DNA from 4 places in the Cellulosimicrobium sp. AB352 genome. Region 1 is predicted to be linked to each of the others. Evidence: predicted binding sites of a transcription regulator. Region 1 holds the regulator's gene; each other region holds the start of a gene.

Region 1 (3,156 bases):
CGCGGGCTGCGGGCGCGACACGGGCCGCGCGCGGTGGTGGGTGGGGGCGGGCGTGCCGCCGAGGACGTCGGAGCCGTAGCGGTCGAAGGACACGGCGTCACCCTAGGCCAGCGTCTGCCGCTCACCACCGAGATCGCCCCGTGCGTCGCGGGATCGGCCTCCCGCGGGGAGGTCCCGGGCGCCCGGCCCGGCCGCGCACGGCGGCTCCCGGCGCGCGCGCCCCCGGCGCGGGGTGGTACCACGGACCGATGAGCCAGCAGCGCGCGGAGCCGGACCCGAACCGCTGGCGCGTGCTGCCGGTCTGCCTCGCGGTGGGCTTCATCACGACGCTCGACGTGTCGATCGTCAACGTGGCCCTGCCGTCGATCGAGTCGTCGCTCGACGCGGGCCCGACCCAGCTCCAGCTCGTCGTCGCCGGCTACACGCTCGCGTTCGGGCTCGCGCTGGTGCCCGCCGGGCGCCTGGGCGACGCGGGCGCACGACGACCGCTCTTCATCGCGGGCCTCCTGGGCTTCGCGCTCATGAGCCTCGCGTCCGGGCTCGCGCCGACCGACACGTGGCTCGGCGTCGCGCGCCTGCTCCAGGGCGTGAGCGCGGGCGTCCTCAACCCGCAGGTCGTCGGTCTCATCCAGCAGCAGTTCCGCGGGTACGAGCGCGGGCGCGCGTTCGGCATGTTCGGCGCGACCATCGGCGTCTCGACGGCGCTCGGGCCCCTGCTGGGCGGGCTCATCATCGCCGCGGCGGGCCCGGAGACGGGGTGGCGGTGGGTGTTCCTCGTGAACATCCCCGTCGTCGCCGTGCTCCTGCCCTTCGCGTGGCGCCTCGTGCCCGGGCCGCCGCGCACCGGGTCGGGCGCGGCGCGCGGGCCGCGCCGGCTGGACCTCGTCGGGCTGGGCCTGCTCGGCGCCGCGACCCTCGGCGTGATGATGCCGTTCGTCACGACGACGGGCCGCGGCGACGACGCGTCGCGCTGGTGGTGGCTCGTGCCGGCCGCGGCCGCCGTGGTGGCCGCCGTCGGGTGGGAGCGGCGCTACCAGCGGCGCACGGGCGAGGCCGTGCTCGACCCGCAGGTCGTGGGGCTCGGGTCCTTCCGCAACGGCGCGCTGCTCGGCCTCGCGTACTTCGCCGGGTTCACGGGCATCTTCCTCGTCGTCACGCTCTACCTCCAGGACGAGCTGGGGTACACGCCGCTCCAGGCGGGGCTCGTCGGCACGCCGTTCGCGGTCGCGTCGGGCGTGTCGGCGTGGTTCTCGGGCCGCTGGGTCGCGCGCTGGGGCCGCGAGCTCGTCGTCGGCGGCGTCGTGCTCGTGCTCGTGGGGGTGGTCGCGGCGGAGGTCGTCGTGCGCACGCTCGGGGACGACCCGGGCGCCGTCGGCCCGGCGCTCGCGGTCGCGCTGCTCGTCGCGGGCGCGGGCAGCGGGACGGTCATCGCGCCGAACCAGACGCTCACGCTGTCCGAGGTGCCGGTGAGCCGGGCCGGGGTGGCGGGCAGCATGCTGCAGCTCGGCCAGCGCATCGGGTCGGCCGTCGGGATCTCCGTGGTCCTGTCCGTCTACTACGGCGGGCTCGCGAGCGGCGACTCGGCGGCGGACGCGACCGGGCGCGCGCTCCTGGTGACGATCGGCCTCGTCGCGGTCGCGCTCGTCGTCGGCCTCCTCGACCTGCGTTCGCGACGAGCGGAGGACCGCCGGACGGGCCGCGCGGACGCGTAGGATTGGCACTCGGAGGTCGAGAGTGCCGACTCCCGCACGCCCGCCCGGGCGGCGACGGTGCGGCACGCGGGAGGTGGACGTGAGCGAGGAGCGCCGGCTCGAGGTGCTGCGGGCCATCGTCGAGGACTACGTCCTCACGCGCGAGCCCGTGGGTTCGCGCGTGCTCACCGAGCGCCACAGCCTCGGCGTCTCGCCCGCCACGATCCGCAACGACATGGCGGCTCTCGAGGACGCGGGGTACATCGCCCAGCCGCACACGTCCGCGGGCCGGATCCCGACGGACAAGGGATACCGGCTCTTCGTGGACCGCCTCTCGGGCGTCAAGCCGCTGTCCGCGCCGGAGAAGCGCGCCATCGAGACCTTCCTGTCCGAGGGCGTGGACCTCGACGACGTCATCGCGCGCGCCGGGCGCCTGCTCGCCCAGCTCACCGGCCAGGTCGCCGTCGTGCAGTACCCGTCGCTGAGCCGGTCGGGCCTGCGCCACCTCGAGCTCGTGCCCGTCGGCGAGTCGCGGCTCCTCGTCGTCATCATCACGGACACGGGTCGCGTCGAGCAGCGCACGCTCGAGGTCGCGAGCCTGCCGGACGAGGGCACGCTCGTCGAGGTGCGCGCGCGGCTCAACGCCGCGGCCGCGGGCAAGCGCCTCACGGACCTCGCGCCCGGCCTCGCCGCCGTGACCGAGAGCTTCCACCCCGACGACGCCCCGCTCGTCCGCGCGGTGGGCGACCTCGTCGCCCAGACGCTCGCGGAGGAGAGCGAGGAGCGCCTCGTCCTCGCGGGCACGGCGAACCTCGCGCGCGCGGGCATGCGGTTCGAGCACGCGCTGCGCCCCGTCCTCGAGGCGCTCGAGGAGCAGGTCGTCCTGCTCGGGCTGCTCACCGAGATGGCCGCCGAGTCGGGCGTGAGCGTCCGGATCGGTCGCGAGACCCAGCTCGAGGGCCTCGCGGAGACCTCCGTCGTGACGACCGGTTACGGTAACGACGGTGACACGGTCGCGCTCGTCGGCTCGATCGGGCCGACCCGCATGGACTACCCCGGCACCATCGCGGCGGTGCGCGCGGTCGCGCGCTACCTGTCACGGGTGCTCGGCACGTGAGCCCCGCGGTCTCCCCGCCCGCGGCGGGCCCGCTCGACGACCACCCCCGACCCCTCCCGACCGGCCCCGCGCCGGCCTCACGACCCGCACCAGCAGAGAGTGACGTGTGAGCGACTACTACGAGATCCTCGGCGTGGCCCGTGACGCCAGCCAGGACCAGATCAAGAAGGCGTACCGCAAGCTCGCGCGCGAGCTGCACCCGGACGTCGCGGGCGAGGAGGCGGGCGACCGCTTCAAGGACGTCGCGCGCGCCTACGAGGTGCTGTCCAACCCGGAGAAGCGCCAGCAGTACGACCTCGGCGTCGACCCCAGCGCCCCCGGCGGCGGGGGCGGCGGCCCCATGGGCGG
Region 2 (3,156 bases), on a different contig from region 1:
GCCGCCGTCGGCCGGGCGCACGGCGTCGAGCACGGTCTGCGCGACCTGCCGCAGGTCGCCCGAGTCGGCGTCGACGAGCGCGAGCTCCCACTCGAGCCCGACGGTCGAGCGCTCCGAGCGCGCGAAGGGGATCGCCGTGCGGCGCGGCAGGGCGCTCACCGGGGCCCGTCTTGCCCGGCGCCGGCCGGGGGAGCGGAGAGCGGCTCGACGACGAGTACCTGCTGGGAGCCGCCGACGCGCGTGAGGACGATCGTGGCCGTCGCGTCGCCCGTGAGGGCGAGCTGCCGCCGGAGCTGCTCCGGCGTGACGGCGGTGCCCCGCTTCTTGATCGTCAGACGACCGACGCCGCGCTCGCGCAGGTACGAGCGCAGCCGCTTGAGGCCGAACGGCATGGTGTCGAGCACGCGGTAGCCGCGCGCGAGCCCGTCCGCGAGCCCCGTCGCGTCGAGCGGCGCGGGGGAGTCGGTGGTCACGTACGCGATGGTCCGGTCGAGCAGGCGGCCGCCCAGCCCGCGCGCCGCGTGGGCGACGAGCCCCGCCCGGATCACGGCGCCGTCGGGCTCGTAGAGGTACTGCCCGACGGCGCCCACCTCGGGCACCACGTCCGCGTCGCCCGGGCGGTGGGCGATCCGTCGGGTCGTGGTGCGCGCGGTCCCGTCGGGCCCGGTCCACGACGACAGGACGAGCGCCGACCGGCCCGGTCCCTCGGGCGCGAGCGGGCCGAACCAGAGCCCGGCCTCCACGACGTCCCCGTCGACCGACACCCACTCGGTCTCGGCGTCCTCGGGCAGGCCGGCGTGCGGGATGCCCGGGCCGACCTTGATCCCGACCGCGGGCACACGCTCGCGCAGCGCCCACACCGCGTCGAGCGGTGGGGCGTAGGCCTTCGGGTCGAACACGCGCGTGCCGGCGCGGGTGCGGCGCGCCGGGTCGGCGTACACGCCCTCGATCCGCTCGCCCTCCAGGTCGAGCGCGAGCCCGTCGCCGTGGCGCACCTCGGCCTCGGGGAAGTGGCGCAGGTTGACGGTCGCGATCGCCGCGGTGAGCTCGTCGACGTCGGTCGCGAGCACCTCGAGCTCCGCGGCGGCGAACGCGAGCGCGTCGACGCCGATCCCGCTCGTGAGGTCCGCGACGCGCCGGATCCCCGCCTCCTGGTACCGCCGGGCGTGCAGGCCCGCGACGACGAGCCGGCTCGCCTGCTCCAGCCCCGCCTGCGTGAACAGCATGCCGTCGGCGAACGCCCCGAGCTTGCCGTGCGCCGCGGCGCGCAGCCGGGACTGGGTGAGGGCCGCTGCGGCCAGGTCCGGGTCGACGCCCTTCGCGCGCAGCCCTGCCGCGAGCACGAGCGCCTGCTGCTCGTCGTACGGCGGGAGCGCGCCGAGCAGGGCCCAGCCCTCGGGGCTGAGCAGCTTGGTGAGCGTGGCGGCGTCCATGGCGTCGATCCTTCCACGGGGGCCGGGGACCACGCGCAGCCGGGGCCCGGTCGTCCGCAGGACGGACGTTGGCACTCGCCTTGACCGAGTGCTAACCGGGACCTAGATTTGAGACGTGCCGCCACCGCTCGCGGAGGCGGCACCACGTGCGACCAGGCTGTCCGGCACCCGCGACGACGGCCAGCCGGTGCGCTCGACCCATCCGTTGCAGTTCTCACCGCGAAAGGGGAGGTCCGACGTGTCGGTCCCCATCAAGCCGCTCGAGGACCGGATCGTCGTGAAGGCCCTCGAGGCCGAGACCACGACCGCATCCGGCCTGGTCATCCCGGACACCGCCAAGGAGAAGCCCCAGGAGGGCGAGGTCCTGGCCGTCGGTCCGGGCCGTGTCGACGACAACGGCAACCGCGTCCCGCTCGACGTGACCGTCGGCGACAAGGTCATCTACAGCAAGTACGGCGGCACCGAGGTCAAGTACGGCGGCGAGGACTACCTCGTCCTGTCCGCGCGCGACATCCTCGCCGTGGTGGTCGGCTGACGCCGACCCGGTTCAGCAGCAGGGCCCCGCGACCGTCGGTCGCGGGGCCCTGCTGCGTTCCGTGGCCGGTCGCCCCACCGGTGGTCCCACGGGTCGTGCGCACGTGCGCCCGGTACGACGTCGGACCGGGGCCGTGCGGGTCTGCTGGTGGCGCGAAGGCACCGAGGTGGTGCCCGGGGAGAGGGTGCGTCAGCCGGTGCGGCGGGCGCCGCCCGCGAGGATGGCGGCGCGCTCGTCCTCGCTCAGGCCGCCCCACACCCCGTACGGCTCGCGCACGCGGAGCGACTGCTCGCGGCACTGCATCATCACGGGGCACGAGTGGCAGATCGCCTTCGCGGCCTCCGCTCGCCGTCGTCGCGTCGAGCCGCGCTCACCCTCGGGGTGGAAGAACAACGTGTCGTCCGCGTCGCGGCACGAACCCTGGTACTGCCATTCCCACAGCTCCATGACGGGCCCGGGGAGCCTCGAGATCTCTGCCATGCCGAACAACCTACAAGCGTTGCAAGACTTGTTCAAGCCCCCTGTGAGGAAAAAGTGAACGAGCAGGTTGAACCGCTCGTGGAGCGGTGCGAGGGGGTCAACCGCGTCGGCTGCTCCCGGCGCGCTGACGCGATCGGCGGCGCCCGGCGCGTTTGCGCGTGCAGCGAACAAATACGGCGCGGGTGTGGCGCGAAGGGTGCACGACTGTGACCTCTACGAGGTGGCGAGACGGGTGCCCGCTCGGCAGAATCGATCCATGACCTCAGTCCGGTCCGCCCCCGACCCCGAGGGAGCCCGACCGAGCATGACCTCGTCTCCCGGCCTCGCCGTCGCCGCCGTCGCGCGCCGGCTCGGCGTCGCGCCCGCGACCCTGCGCACCTGGGACCGTCGCTACGGCCTCGGCCCCTCGCAGCACCGGGCCGGCTCCCACCGGCGCTACACGGACGACGACGTCGCTCGCCTCGTCGTGATGCGCCGCCTCACGCTCGACGGCGTCGCGCCCGCCGACGCGGCCCGCGCCGCGCTCGCCGCCGACGAGGAGGAGCTCGCCGCGAACCGTGGGGCGATCTCCTTCGACGACCGCGGCGCCGACGGCGCGGGCGACCTCGACGCCGACGAGCCCGAGGCCGACGACGAGGCGCCCGAGCCGCCGCCGTCGCGCCCGTTCCTGCGCGCCGTCCCGGGTGGCGAGCCCGCACGGGCCGCCGG
Region 3 (3,156 bases), on a different contig from region 1:
GACCTGGATCTCGTTCATCGTGTCGACGTCCACCGTGCGCCCGGCCGAGATCTCGGCCTCCAGGAGCTGGCGGATGCGCTGCGAGCGGTACCCGTAGTCCCAGTCGGTCGTGAGGAACGGCGCGACGCCGTCCGGCAGCACCGCCTGGTTGGCGGCCACGATGAAGCCCTCGGCCGGGTCCACGACGCGCGGCATCTGCTCGCTGGGGACGTAGCCCTGCCAGTCGTAGCGCTCGTCGGAGCCGTCGCGCGGCCACGTGCCGTCGGAGGGCACCTCGGCGTCGGGGACCGCCTGGCGCACGGGGATCTTCCCGGGCGCCTGGTAGCCGATGTGGCCGTCCGCGGTCGCGAAGACGATGTTCTGGGCCGGCACCTCGAAGAGCGCGGCGGCCGCCTGCATGTCCTCGGCGTCCTGCGCGAGGTTGAACGCGAAGACGGCGTCGGCGGTGCGGCCCGGATCGAGCGCGGTCCACTGGAGCGCGACGGCGTACTCCCCCAGCCGCGTGTCCAGGGCGGGCGTGTCGACGGCCGCGTCCGTCGCCGGGATCGCCTCGGAGACGATCGGCCCGTGGAGCGTCGAGCGGACCTCGATCTCGACGTCGTCGCCCCCGGCGACGCGCAGCGTCTCGGTGCGGGTCTCCAGCGGGACCCACTCGTCGCCGCGCAGGTAGGTGTCGTCGCGCACGCGCTCGACGAAGAAGTCGGTGACGTCGGCGCCCATGTTCGTCAGGCCCCAGGCGAGCTGGGCGTTGTGCCCGATGACCACGCCGGGGAAGCCGGCGAACGAGAAGCCCGCGACGTCGAACCCGCACGCCGGGGAGACCTCGTTGCAGTGCAGCCCGACCTGCGCCCAGATGCCGGGCGCCCCGAGGGCGAGGTGCGGGTCGTTCGCGAGGATCGGCTTGCCCGACGCCGTGTGCTCGCCGGAGACGACCCACGAGTTCGAGCCGGTGCCCTCGCCGCGCCCGATCAGCACGGGGACGGCGCCGAGCGCGCGGTCCGCGGCCTCGAGCGCGGCCTGGAGGTGGTCGGAGCCGTACTCGGCGCGGGCCTGCGGGCCCAGGTCGAGCGCGACCTGCTGCGGGTTCTCGAGCTCGCCGGGGTCGAGGATCGGCGCGTTGAGCTCGGACGGGTAGGCGGGGAACAGCTCCGCGACGCGCGCCGTGTCCTGGAGCGTGCCGTAGGCCAGCGCGCGGTCGAGCTCGTCGTCGTAGTTGCCGCGCAGGTCCCAGGCCATCGCCTTGAGCCATGCGAGCGAGTCGACCGGGTCCCAGGGCTCGGGCTCGGCGACGTCGACCTGCAGCCCGAGCACCGTGTACTCGAGCGCGATCTCCGACGGGCTGCGGTTCTCCAGGTAGGCGTTCACGCCCTCCGCGTACGCCTGGAGGTACGCCTTCGTCTCGGGGGAGACGACGTCCCACTCCTCCTCCGCGACCTGGCGCCAGCCGAACGTGCGCGTCACGGTGTCGGCGGCGATCGCGTCCGGGTTGTCGCCGACGAGCTCGGCGAGCCGCCCCGACGTGACGTGCCGGCGGTAGTCCATCTCGAAGAAGCGGTCCTGCGCCTGGACGTAGCCCTGGGCGCGGAAGAGGTCCTCGGGGGTGTCGGCGTAGATCTGCGGCACGCCCTGGGCGTCGCGCAGCACGGTCACCTCGCTGCCGAGGCCGGGCACGGAGATCTCGCCGGACGCCTGCGGGAGCGGGCGCCGGACGGTGACCACGACGAACGCGGCACCCGCGACGAGCGCGACGACGAGCAGCGCCGCCACGCCGATCAGGACGCGCCGGCGCGCGGACCGGCGACGGCGCCGCGGCGGGGCCGCAGCCTCGCCCGGGGTCGCGGGGTCGGCACCGGTGGCGGGGTCACCGGCGGGGGCCTCGGCGGGTTCGTGCGCAGACACGGATGCGAGACTACCCCGGCCCTGCCCGGGCGCCGGTCCGCGTATGATTAGCACTCGGAAGTTTCGAGTGCCAGGCGGTGTTGACACCGTCGACCAGGCCGAGACCGTCCCGATCCCGACCCGCCGGTGGCCGCCTCGACGGCCGTCTCGTGAACGAGGAGAACCCGTGCCCACCTACGCCTACACCTGCACCGCCTGCGGTCACGCCTTCGACATCCACCAGTCGTTCAGCGACGACGCCCTCACGGTGTGCCCCGAGTGCTCGGGCCGCCTGCGCAAGGTGTTCTCCTCCGTGGGCGTGACGTTCAAGGGCTCCGGCTTCTACCGCACGGACTCGCGGTCCGGCGGGAAGACGTCGACGGCGCCCGCCGCCTCGACGTCCAGCGCGTCGTCGTCCTCGTCGTCGTCCTCGTCGTCGGGCGGCACGAGCTCGGGCGGCGCGTCGAGCAGCTCTGCCGCGTCGTCCTGACCTGACGCGGCGCCGCCGGGTCGCTCGCCCCTGACGCGCCCGGGCTCCGGCGTCGGCGCCGCACCGGTGCGCGGCCGACCACAGCGGGTCGGCCGGCTCACGGTGCGCGGGCCGCGCGCCGCGTCGTCCACAGACCGCCGCGCACCGCGGCCACCGGCCCGCCGCGCGCGGCTACCGTCGCGCCATGCCTCGCTCCTCCCGCCCGCCCGGCCCGTCAGCCCACCCCGGCCGCGCCGCCGCCCGGCGGCGGCTGCTGCACGGCCTGTGGGGGCGGTCCCGGTTCGTGGTCGCCGCGCTGTGCTGCGGGCTCGCCGCGTCGGTCGTCGTCGGCGCGCTGCGGCCCCCGCCCCCGCCGACGGCTCCCGCCGTCGTGACGGCCCGCGCGGTGCCGCCCGGCACCACGCTCGCGGCACCCGACGTGCGGGTGGACCACGTCCCGGCCTCCCTCCTGCCCGCCGGGGCACCGGCCCGGGCCGACGACGTCGTCGGACGCCGCGCGACCGTCGCCCTGCCGGAAGGCACGCTCCTCCAGGACGGCCTCGTCGCGGGAGGAGAGCTCGCCGCCGGGGCGCCCGACGGGACCGTGGTCGCGCCCGTCCGGCTCGACCCGGGCGTCGCCGCGCTCCTCGGGCCGGGTGACCGCGTCGACCTGCTGGCCGCGGGCGACCCCGCGCTCGCCCCGGCGCCCACGGAACCCGCGGAGACGGGGTCCGCTCCCCCGGACGACCCGTACCTGGCCCGCGCCGCGGTCGTCGTGCCGGCACCCGAGCCCGACGACGGCGGCGGCC
Region 4 (3,156 bases), on a different contig from region 1:
CGACTTCTCGATCTCGCCACGGATCTGGTTGACGCGACCCTGGATCAGGTCGGCGTCGCCCGCGCCCTCGACGATCGTGGTCTCGTCCTTCGTGACGACGACCTTGCGCGCCTGGCCGAGCAGGTCCAGCGTCGCGTTCTCGAGCTTGAGGCCCACCGTCTCGGTGATGACCTGGCCGCCGGTGAGGATCGCGATGTCCTGGAGCATGGCCTTGCGGCGGTCGCCGAAGCCCGGGGCCTTGACGGCGACGGACTTGAACGTGCCACGGATCTTGTTGAGCACCAGGGTCGCGAGCGCCTCGCCCTCGACGTCCTCGGCGATGATGAGGAGCGAGCGGCCGGCCTTCATGACCTGGTCGAGGACCGGGAGCAGGTCCTTCACGTTCGAGATCTTGGACTCGACGATGAGGACGTACGGGTCCTCGAGCACGGCCTCCTGGCGCTCGGGGTCCGTCTCGAAGTAGCGCGCGAGGAAGCCCTTGTCGAAGCGCATGCCCTCGGTGAGCTCGAGCTCGAGGCCGAACGTGTTCGACTCCTCGACCGTGATGACGCCCTCCTTGCCCACCTTGTCGAGGGCCTCGGCGATGAGCTCGCCGATCGCGGGGTCGCCGGCGGAGATGGCGGCCGTGGCGGCGATCTCCTCCTTGGTCTCGATGTCCTTCGCGGCGTTGAGCAGCTGCTCCGTCACCGCGTCGACGGCCTTCTCGATGCCGCGCTTGACGGCGATCGGGTTGGCGCCGGCCGCGACGACACGCAGGCCCTCGCGCACGAGCGCCTGGGCGAGCACGGTCGCGGTGGTCGTGCCGTCACCCGCGACGTCGTCGGTCTTCTTGGCGACCTCCTTGACGAGCTCCGCACCGATCTTCTCGTACGGGTCCTCGAGCTCGATCTCCTTGGCGATGGAGACGCCGTCGTTCGTGATGGTCGGCGCGCCCCACTTCTTGTCGAGCACGACGTTGCGGCCCTTGGGGCCGAGGGTGACCTTGACGGTGTCGGCGAGCGTGTTGAGCCCGCGCTCCATGCTCCGACGAGCCTCCTCGTCGAAGGCGATGATCTTGGCCATGGGGAATGATCCTCCGCTGGTGGCGTATGGCGGTCGGCCGGCGCCCGCGACGGACGGCCCACGACGGCGGCGTTCATGTCACGCCGCCAGGGCGGGCCTCACCTGTCGACCTGGTGGGTTGCGCCGCAGCCGCCTGAGCGGCTGCCTGCGCTGGTCACTTCTGTCACTCTCGTGACGAGAGTGCTAACGCCATTATTGGCACTCGCACGGTGCGAGTGCAAGACAGCGGCGCGCCACGCCGCCGCGTATCGCGAGGGGCGAAACCGAGCGCCGCGCGGCTCGCTCTAGGATGCGCGGTGTGATCCGCGCAACACCGTCGTGGCGCTCCCTCGCAGCCCTGGCCGGCTTCGTGCTGGTCCCTGCCCTCGGCCTGACCGCCGCGACCGCGGTCGCGGCGCCCTCGGGCGAGCACATCGACCTCTACCAGGACGGCGTCGCGGTGACGACCGGGCCCGACGGCGGCCCCGCGGTGCTGCGCCTCGCGCCCGGCGTGGGCGCGACCTACCTCGAGGGCAGCCGCGTGCTCGACCCGGCGGCGCTCGACCCCGGCGCGCTCGCCGCGGGCGTCGACCCCGCGGACGGCGAGGCGGACCGGCTCGCGCAGGTCGCCGGGGCGCGCCTCGACGCGACGGCCCTCCTCGACCCCGGTCTCGCCCACCAGACCGCCACCGCGTCGCGGGCCTGGCTCGCGTCCGGCGTCGTACCGGGGACAGGCGGGCCGTTCGCCGCGCTCGGCGAGGCGGCCCTCCTCGACCTGCGCGCGCTGACGCTCGACGACGGCGCCGCCCTCGCCGCGCCGTCGCCCAGGTGGCGCTACGTGTGGCCGCGCGACGCGTCGTTCACCGCGGCGGCGTTCGCACGCACCGGTCACGTCGACGACGCGCGCGCCGTCCTCGGCTTCCTCGCCCGGGTCCAGGAGGACGACGGCTCGTTCCACGCGCGCTACCTCCCCGACGGGTCGGGGGTCCCGGACGACCGGGGCATCCAGTCCGACGGCGTCGGCTGGGTCCTGTGGGCCACCGACGTCGTGCTGGAGGAGACGCCCGCCGCGGACCGCCCCGAGGTGGCCGCCGAGCTGCGCCCGCTGGTCGACGCCGCGACGGACCACGCGCTCGGGCTCGTCGACGGCGAGGACCCGCTGCCGCCGCCGTCGAGCGACTACTGGGAGGTCGAGCCCACGTCCCTCACGCTCGGGACCGCCGGACCGCTGCTCGCGGGCCTGGAGGCCGCGGCGGACGTGTACGCGGCCGCGGGCGAGGCGCCGCGCGCGCACGAGGCGACCCTCGCCGCCGCCCGTCTGCGCATGGCGGTCGAGCGCTCGTTCGGGTCCCAGGGCTACCCGCGCCACGTCACGGGCGGCGCGCGCGACGCCTCGACCGCGTTCGTGCTGCCGCCGTTCCAGCCGGAGCCGCTCGCCGGGGCGGACGAGGCCTGGCGCGCGTCCGTGCGCGAGATGCTGCGCCCGGCCGGCGGGCTCGCGCCGGGCGCGGGCTGGCGCGCCGACGGCATCTCGTGGACCCCCCAAACCACGCTGTACGCGCTGGCGGCGGCGTCGTCGTCCGACCCCGAGGACCGCGCCGACGCCGAGGAGTGGCTCCGCTGGGTCGACGACCACCGCACCGCGTCCGGGGCCATCCCGGAGAAGGTCCTCGCCGACGGCTCGCCCGCCGCCGTCGCGCCGCTGTCGTGGAGCTCCGCGCTCGTCGTGCTCGCGCTCGTGGAGCTCGGCAACCAGGGCACGCCGGGCGGCGCGGGCTGACGGTCCTCCTGGGCTCTCCCGGTCCGCCGCGGCCGGCGCGCCGGGGCTACCGGGTGGTCGCGCCGCTCGTCGCGACGGGCGCCAGGTCGGGCGCGTCGCGCACGTCGAACTCGCGCCTCAGCACCCGTTGCGCGGCGTACCAGCCCCCGAGGCCGTGCACGCCCGGCCCGGGCGGCGTGGACGCCGAGCACAGGTAGACGCCCTCCAGCCCGACGGCGTAGGGGTCGAACCGGGGCGTGGGCCGCGCGACCATCTGCCACATGCTCACGGCACCGCCCGCGATGTCGCCGCCCACGTAGCTCTCGTCGTGCGCCGCCATCTCCGCCGCGGGCACG

What was found. Region 1 encodes HrcA, which represses chaperone genes, less so after heat shock. Its sites were predicted from a motif close to TTNGCACTCGNNNNNNNCGAGTGCNAA; they were not measured.
Region 2: groES (co-chaperone GroES) is a predicted target of HrcA. The motif match lies at 1,502-1,528, and genes of this name have one in related genera.
Region 3: ACPCUX_RS05640 (FmdB family zinc ribbon protein) is a predicted target of HrcA. The motif match lies at 1,947-1,973, and genes of this name have one in related genera.
Region 4: groL (chaperonin GroEL) is a predicted target of HrcA. The motif match lies at 1,258-1,284, and genes of this name have one in related genera.

Annotation. Positions count from the first base shown of each region.
Region 1 covers NZ_JBMVFX010000003.1:74,375-77,530, forward strand. Annotated here, with positions in the region: gene ACPCUX_RS03295 (DUF3097 domain-containing protein) at 1-93, opposite strand, end outside; gene ACPCUX_RS03300 (MFS transporter) at 249-1,712, shown strand; gene hrcA (heat-inducible transcriptional repressor HrcA) at 1,792-2,808, shown strand; gene dnaJ (molecular chaperone DnaJ) at 2,915-3,156, shown strand, end outside.
Region 2 covers NZ_JBMVFX010000002.1:188,601-191,756, reverse strand. Annotated here, with positions in the region: gene ACPCUX_RS02350 (glutamate--cysteine ligase) at 1-159, opposite strand, end outside; gene ACPCUX_RS02345 (class I SAM-dependent methyltransferase) at 156-1,433, opposite strand; gene groES (co-chaperone GroES) at 1,672-1,968, shown strand; gene ACPCUX_RS02335 (WhiB family transcriptional regulator) at 2,158-2,448, opposite strand; gene ACPCUX_RS02330 (MerR family transcriptional regulator) at 2,753-3,156, shown strand, end outside.
Region 3 covers NZ_JBMVFX010000005.1:171,095-174,250, reverse strand. Annotated here, with positions in the region: gene ACPCUX_RS05645 (penicillin acylase family protein) at 1-1,776, opposite strand, end outside; gene ACPCUX_RS05640 (FmdB family zinc ribbon protein) at 2,066-2,368, shown strand; gene ACPCUX_RS05635 (SAF domain-containing protein) at 2,553-3,156, shown strand, end outside.
Region 4 covers NZ_JBMVFX010000005.1:66,027-69,182, reverse strand. Annotated here, with positions in the region: gene groL (chaperonin GroEL) at 1-1,062, opposite strand, end outside; gene ACPCUX_RS05205 (glycoside hydrolase family 15) at 1,352-2,821, shown strand; gene ACPCUX_RS05200 (phytoene desaturase family protein) at 2,868-3,156, opposite strand, start outside.